Regions from separate parts of the Sporomusa sp. 246TCP1 genome, predicted to be linked through region 2. Evidence: riboswitches for the same ligand, from Rfam matches in the RefSeq annotation. Region 2 holds a riboswitch; the other holds the start of a gene.
The links. A riboswitch is a leader RNA that binds a small molecule or an ion and turns the genes downstream of it on or off. The one in region 2 is predicted to bind molybdenum cofactor.
Positions count from the first base shown of each region.

Region 1: it holds a riboswitch for molybdenum cofactor, as region 2 does, so the genes downstream of both, AC1ECB_RS06000 (sigma-54-dependent Fis family transcriptional regulator) here and AC1ECB_RS15830 (TonB-dependent siderophore receptor) in region 2, are expected to answer to the same signal.

Region 1 covers NZ_CM170492.1:1,200,468-1,204,550, forward strand. The annotation lists gene AC1ECB_RS05995 (molybdopterin-binding protein) at 85-1,110, opposite strand; molybdenum cofactor riboswitch at 1,329-1,443, shown strand; gene AC1ECB_RS06000 (sigma-54-dependent Fis family transcriptional regulator) at 1,626-3,674, shown strand.
Region 2 covers NZ_CM170492.1:3,330,181-3,334,263, forward strand. The annotation lists gene AC1ECB_RS15830 (TonB-dependent siderophore receptor) at 1-1,532, opposite strand, end outside; molybdenum cofactor riboswitch at 1,712-1,828, opposite strand; gene AC1ECB_RS15835 (heavy-metal-associated domain-containing protein) at 1,929-2,138, opposite strand; gene AC1ECB_RS15840 (hypothetical protein) at 3,126-3,320, shown strand; gene AC1ECB_RS15845 (lasso peptide biosynthesis protein) at 3,512-3,988, shown strand; gene AC1ECB_RS15850 (asparagine synthase-related protein) at 3,993-4,083, shown strand, end outside.

The sequences.
Region 1 (4,083 bases), 2.1 Mb from region 2:
CAAAATCCCAGATACCGGTAACCTTCGCTAAAGCAGATGGACGATGGTACGTAGTTGCAAAGAGTAAAAATTGACATTCATCACCTAACTGCCTTTACCAAAAGTGCAATGAGGGTATTGGCACAAATCACAATTGAAACAGTATCCCCCATGGGCCAAGCGAGTAATGTCTTTCCGGGTAATTTCCTCTCCTGCTAAAATACGAGGAACAAGCAAATCAAATATTGTTGTTTTGTGATACATCACGCAACCGGGTAAACCTAATACCGGAATATCGCCGATACAGGCAAGCATAAACATTGACCCCGGAAGTACTGGTGCTCCGTAAGCAATGACACAGCCGCCGGCCTCTTTAATTCCCGCAGGGGTTACATCATCCGGGTCAACCGACATCCCGCCGGTGGTTATAATCATTTCGGCCCCTTCTTTGATTAACGTTAGGATGGACTCAGAAATCATCGCAACATTATCATCAGAAAAGATCTGCCGTAAAATTTGACTGCCTAATTCCGTTATTTTTCTCTGTATAACAGGGCCAAACTGATCTTGTATGCGTCCATGATAAACCTCGCTGCCGGTGGTAACGACTCCTACCTTTAGCGATCTTAACGGTTTGATCTCCACGATTGGGAAAAACGCCTCACCTATTTTTTCCACATTGCGTATTTTGTCAGTATTAATTACCAGAGGAACAACCCGGCTGCCGGCAATAACGTCTCCGGCACCGACCATCTGATTTGAATGAATGGTAGCCAACACTATTTCATCAATGTCGTTTATTTTTTCTAATGCACTGGTATTAATTTTTAACAGACCCGCCATTTTCGCTCTAAGTTCAACCTTGCCTTCCACTGGCTCTGTCAAGGTAATGCCTTGGCCGGCAACGGCTTCGGCGATTCTAATTGCTGCAGCATTTTCATGCAAAGCATTCTCATTTATTTCCCAGACATATAAGTGCTCTTTCCCTAAATTTAGTAGTTTAGGTATGTCCTCGCTCTTTACTACATGACCTTTTTTAAATGCCCGGCCTTTTGACTTTCCGGGAACAATCTCTGTAATGTCATGGCACATTACCATACCTTCCGCTTCGTATACTGATACGACTTTCATCCGCTCAACTCCTTATAATTATGAAAGTACCTAGAACAAGCTGTACTATTTATATTATAAATAAAAAAGCAAAGTGCAGCAAAGGGAAATGGCACTATGCACACTGGTTATAATTTTCAAATATCGCATTAGACAGATAAATGTAACTCGTTGGAGAATATTTCATCGATGAGGCAGGATTTTAATCGCTAGTAACGAATAATATTGATGAATAACAGAATATTCATTAACTCCGAATCTGGTAGTCTAATGGAAACTACGACAACCAGATCGTTGGGTTTACCAGGAAACCGGTAAGCCTCCCGTTGCGGAAAGGAGTAAGTGCTACTATTTGAGGCAGAGCGCTCTCCTTTTTTTGCGTGCTCTGTCTTTTTATTTTCCCTATAAGCATAACTTTTTTAAAACCGGAACGAGGACAACAGCGGCTGCTGCTTAGTAAAAAGATTGGCACAAGCCGTATTTTCTTTATTTGCAGGACCTGATGTTACGTTAAAATTTAGACAGGAGGGTGACTTATGGCTGTGTATGCCGAAAACTCTATTGATAGTACCTGGGACGGATGGCTAAATTTTACAGCCACGCTAAAAAGTACTGACAAGAATTATAATTATTCTATCAGACCAGAAATTTGGGATTCATGGATAAGGTGCCGTCAAGCCAAGGTTAATCCCAATGATGATAGCATTCATCGCCAATTGGAAATTGCCAGTCTTCAGGTTATGTTGCGAAAAAACCGGGATCTTATTATTATTGCCAAACCCTTTATGGAAAACTTGTACCAGATTGTCGCAGGCTCTGGTTTTGTTGTGGCACTAACCGATACACGTGGTTATATTATGGAAATTTTTGGCGATAAGGATACCTTGACAAACCCAATGACGGCGAGTTTTTTTCAAGGTGCGAATTGGAGTGAAGCCGAAGCTGGTACTAACGCTATTGGTACAGCATTGATTACAGGGCAATCAATTCAGGTTTCAGGATCTGAGCATTACTGCCGCAAACATCACTGTTTGACCTGTTCGGCAGCCCCGATCATTGACGAGAAAGGGACAGTTATAGGAATTCTTGATGTTTCAGGCAAATCAGAGGCTGCTCATTTACATACACTGGGGATGGTGATGGCTGCAGCGGAAGCAATTATGGCTCAGCTAGGTATTAGAAAAAAAAATAAAGAACTAAGTGTAATTAATAATCGGTTGACAAGTATTTTCAATACTATGTCTGATGGCGTAATTATGGTTGACAATAATGGTGTTATTAGCGAACTGAACCCTGTTGCCAAAAATATACTTGGCATTGGCATAAATGACATTGAGGATACGCGTGGAATTCAGGTAGAAAGCATCTTAGGAGCTAAAAATTCCTTTGTTAGAAGAATGCTAATGTGTAAAGAATCCTGCGCAGACACTGAAATCATGCTTGACATCAACGGTGAGATTAGTCATTTTTGGGCATCAGGGGAGCCTGTTACCGATGAACAGGGAGCAGTGACAGGCGGTGTTATTATTCTACGGCCCATTAAACAAATTCAAAATTTGGTGAACCGGTTTAGCGGAAACTATGGGACTTTACAGTTTAGCGACATTATTGGCGAAAGTAAAGCTATTCTGGAAGCTGTCCGGATAGCCTCACTTGCCGCAAACTCACTATCCAGCGTATTGCTTCAAGGCGAAAGCGGTACAGGAAAAGAAATATTTGCTCAGGCTATCCACAATCGAAGTGAACGTAACACCGGACCCTTCATAGCTGTAAACTGCGGGGCTATACCCAGGGAACTTATTGGCAGTGAACTATTTGGCTATGCGGAGGGTGCCTTTACTGGGGCTAAGCGTGGGGGGAAGCCAGGTAAATTCGAGCTCGCCTGCGGCGGAACGCTGTTTTTGGATGAAATTGGCGATATGCCGTTGGAACAGCAAGTAGCGTTGCTGCGTGTATTGCAGGAGAGAAAAGTAAATCGAATTGGCTGTGATAAGGTAATCCCTGTTGATGTCAGGGTGATTTGTGCTACCAATAAAAGTTTATTGAAAGAAGTAGAAAAGGGGACCTTTCGCAAAGATCTATATTATCGGTTAGATGTTATATCGATCACAATACCGCCGCTGCGGGAACGTTCCGATGATATCGTAGCATTGTTTAACTATTTTTTAGAAAAGCAGGATAAGCATGACCGGAACTTTTTGGTTAGTCCGGAGGTTATTGACCGAATTGTACGATACGACTGGCCAGGAAATGTGCGTGAACTCCAGAATGTGGTGGAGCGAATTGTTAGTCTGACAGAAGGGCAGGTGGTAAATCTCGGGAATTTACCGAAAGAAATTTGTAATTGGCAACCAGCAAATACAGATAGCGAAAATGTGGTTTCTTCAAATTATCATGCTGCAGAATCTTTTTGCGGGAGAGAGGGGCGACAGGGGCGACGCTTCATGCTTGAAGAGCATGAAAGACAGGAAATACTGGAATTGCTTTTCAACCATCGAGGAAATGTTAGTCTGACAGCGCGCAGCATGGGAGTTTCGCGAAATACCTTGTACCGAAAAATGAAACAGTATGAAATATACAAATAGTGCATAAGTGTCACTTTTGCATCACAATTATGCACATATTTAGGTACACATATTAGACTGAGAGAGAGAGAAGTATTGTTATTATGTGTCTAGTACACGCTTATATTTATTATTTTGCAAAGAAAAATTAATGGTAATTAAAGTAATTTATTTGGCTTAAAAAGCTACTTATAGCCATAAATATGGGATAATGTATTCCGAATAAAAAAAATGTCCGTGTGGAGAGGAGGTGAATAATAGAGAATAAATGGCACTGATTGTATTTTTGAAAAATAGTCAAAATTGGCATAAATCTTGCAATTATATAATTTCGAAATTGCTCTAAAATAATTCTAGGACATTTTGGAACATTCTAGAACGCTCTAGTGTTGCAAGAGGCTATATATGCAGATTGGAATTAGCTAAGGAG
Region 2 (4,083 bases):
GCCAGCTTAAGCTTGGGTGAAATCTCCAATATATCCGATAGATAACCGCCATTGCGATACTCAATACTGGGACTGGTCTTATGCCAACTATATTTTTCATCTCTTACCGGAGTACTCCAAACAGGGTTAAGTAGGGACATGTCCGGCATATTATAATCCCAATAGCAATAAGGTACTATATCGGTATATTTAGCCCAGGTATAGCCTAAAGTCAGGTCGTGCTTAAGCCCCAAAGCTTTAAACTTCCCATTAAGAGTAGTATCCCATGCTTTGGTATTATCTGACCACTCTTTACATACCCAATATTGCTCAATAGTAAGATTATTAATATTTACAGTACCACTGCTCTGATAATTGGATAAAGTCGACCGTTTGCTATAGCTCAAAGCCGAGCGAAGAGTCCAGATATCATTGAACTTGTGCTCGATCTGACCCGAAACACTACGTCCAATGTATTTGGTTTTGTTAGTCGGGCAGTTATAGTTCATATTATAAGGTATCAAGCCGATCGGATCCCTGATGGTTCCCGTAGCCGGCAGACTGCCGGCATCGCCGTAGTTTAGCCCGTCGTGATAATGATAACCCAATTCGAAGGTATAAGTGGTATCGTCACGTGGCTGGCCCTGCACAACAAAACTGCCGTCAAAGCGCTTAAATTTTACATCCCGCTGGAAAGAACGATAGTCAGCGTTTTGAATAATAGTTCGAGACAGCCATTTTTTATCTTCCGTCAGCGGCAGAGACATATCGATGTCCTGTGACTTACCGCCCCATGAACGAAAATCGGTACCGATGGTAAATTTATAAAAAGGCAGCGGCTTTTTGGTAATCATGTTAATCAGTCCGCCCGGCGAACCATTTCCGTAAAGTACCGCAGCAGGTCCCTTGAGCACCTCAATTCGGTCAATGTTCCCAGTCCATCCAGCAACGGTAGAACTAGTGTCCCATAACCCATTTACATAGAGGGCGGAGTCAAACGCACTTCCCCCAAAGCCTCGGATGGTATACAAATTGCCACCCCAATATTGTGGTTGCTTTCGGGTTGCAAATACTCCGGAGATATTAGTCAACACCTCATCAAGTGTGGTCGGCCGCTGCTCTTCTAGAATCTTTTGTCCCACAACGGTAATTGACTGCGGTAAATCCTTATTCTCTACATCCGACTTACTGCCAGAGGAGCTTTTGGTTACAGGGTACTCATTGACTCCTTCAGCATCGGGCTGCTGGCCTATAGTCAGTTTTTTCTTGTCCTTTTTCGCCTTGACCTCCACCTCAGCTATCGGAACATTCGCAGTCTGCGGCGCACTATTTGCTACGGTGGTTTGATTATCGGCTTTGCGCGCAGCCTGTTGGTCAGTCGCTTGCTCTTGTTCTTGGGCCTGATCTGATTGTTGTCCGGCAGCGGCAGTCTGAGTTTCTTCCGCTGGCACAGTTTTGACAGCCTCTTCCGCCACTGCTATGCCCGACATGCAGCAGGACAAAACAACAGCCAAAGTCAAAACGCCACCCCGCATTCGCTTTTTCTTTTTCATCTTTTCTCGCTCCTCCTTCTTCAAATTTTTTTAGCGCTCTACACCGGCATTGTTCTCACTATAACCCTTTTGTCTACCACTAGACAAAAACGAAAAAGATTGCCAGTCACCATCGGAAACGGCTTGGCAATCTTTTCGAATTAGTGCATAGGGGAACAAACAGACATAAAGCTTGCACTTGTCCGCTAAATTGCGCTCCTTTCCAAACGGGAGGCATAACCGTTTCCAATTATGCCCATAGGCCAACTACCATTCTTGTAGAGTGAGGTAATATTGGCTCGGAGTCTACTATTCCATTCAACATCAAAAGAACTTCAACATTTGCTAGCTGCTGGATTTGTGGCATTTGGAATAATTCAATATTGTATGCTCTGCTGTTGTTGAGAAAGGTATTCGTTAACCAACTACCTTAAACCCTAGATCTTCCACTGTTTTAACATACTCTGCATGACTTGCAGAGCCGGTTATAATTGCTTCTTTTTTCCCCAAATCAACACTCGCACTTGTAACTCCAGGCATTCCTTGAAGTGCTCTTTCCACTTTACCTTTACACATGCCGCACGACATGCCCTCAATTTTTAATACTGTTTGATCAGACTGGCTCATTGTTTTCACCTCCCTACAACTTTTTTATAATTGTCACCCGAAAAACGGATTTGACAATAAACAGTTATGTTGCTAAATTTACTGTATTTAAACAAATATCATATGACTTATTTTTACTTTGACTTCAATTATTTTTGTTTTTCTTAGCTTATTTTATATTATTTTGTAATTTTATTACAAGTAGGTATTTTTATGTAACATACTAATATAAAAATACCTACTTGGCATAAAGATGTGCATGCATAATGGCGAGACGTTTTACTTTTGGCATTATCCCAAAAAACAAAAGGTCTAGGCCCTAAGCGTCTAAAAGCTGAAAAGCCGGGCGATATTCCTAAAATCCGTAAACTCACTTACGCTCAAACAGTACGGATTTTTTAACGGAATACCGCCCGGCTTTTCTCCTGCGGAACGCTTTTTCCGGCAAAAGCCGGGGGTACGGGGTACGGGGTGCGGGGTACGGGGCACGGGGTCACCTGTGCCGGGTTTTGTACTTGACACCCCTTGTATTATAAAGCCTCCGCGACTCTCATATCTTAACATAAAATCTCATATAAAAATAAGAGCCGCAAGTGGATCAATAAATCGCTTAATAGAAATCGTATCGTTACGTGCGTGATAGAAAACTTATACTTGAACTTATATTCCTAGGTACTTTTGTATTAGTAGGTTATATAAAAATACCTACTTGTAACAAATTACCTTTTAATGTATTATTTGTTGTAAACACAAACAAATATAAACATGTTCAATAGCATAATTGATTTTGTTATGTTGGGTTAAATCTGTTATTGTTGCAAATCAATAGTTGTATCAAATTATTAGTAGCTTAATATATACAAGTTTTTAGAAGATTTTAGACCGCATAATAACTAGTTGTAGAAACCACTACAGTTCACAAGTTACAATTTTTCTTACTACTTATAAAATTAGGATAATTCTGCGATAAGCAGTGTTACCAAAAAATCTATGAAGGGAGGGAATAATGTGACAAAGCTGTTGTTTGAAGAACCTGAAATTACTAAAGTCGGTAAGATGGAAGAGTTAGTTGGTGGAGACGGGGACAGTGATAATGTAGACGGGAGTGGTTACTACACTTCTTCACAATGCAATAAAGATTGTCAGCAATATCCATGTCCAAATCCCCACAACTGTCCCTACGGTGACGCTCAGCCTTTATAAAGAGAGTTTTCGTCAAACTATTTTACTAGAGTCTGCATCGCACGGCACATGCTACCAGTAATCTCCGGCAGCATGTGCCATAATCAATTCGTCCCGTAGGTTCTCTTCGGGCAAATGGGGTTGGTAAAAAGTGCGCTATTTTAATCAGTTGTGGCTTTAATACCCTGTATTTTTGAAATGAGGTGGTTGACATGAAATATGCACAATTATTAATTACCGGTCAATCCACAATTATTGATGTACCGGCTATCAATTTTATTCTAAAAACCAGAATTCTTTTCACTACTCTCTACTTATTGCGCCTTTACAAAAAGAAAGGCGCTACCGAGGCCATTAATTTTTTAAAAAAAATACAACCTTACAGGAAATATAATTTTTCTAATGAAATTCAAGAGCATTTGTTTGCAAGAACTATTGTCTCTTGGACTCAAGTTTTCATTAATCTAATTCATAAAGAAGCCTTATGCCTAGAACGATCTATCGCGATTTGCGCGTCTTTAAGATACTTAGGGCTTCAATCACAAGTTATAATTGCCCGAAAAGCGACAATGAACGCTTCGCTGCGCTTCGAATTCCATGCTTGGGTTGAATTATGTTGTTTACCAATTAATGACGTACTACCGGCAAAAACCAAATTTACGGAAGTATACCGGATTCCCGAGAGGTGAAAAAATGAATTATTATGAAGATATTTACAATGAATATGATGTTATTTCCACTACTCCGACTCTTGATTTACAAGTAAAGGGAATGATTTGGTCTA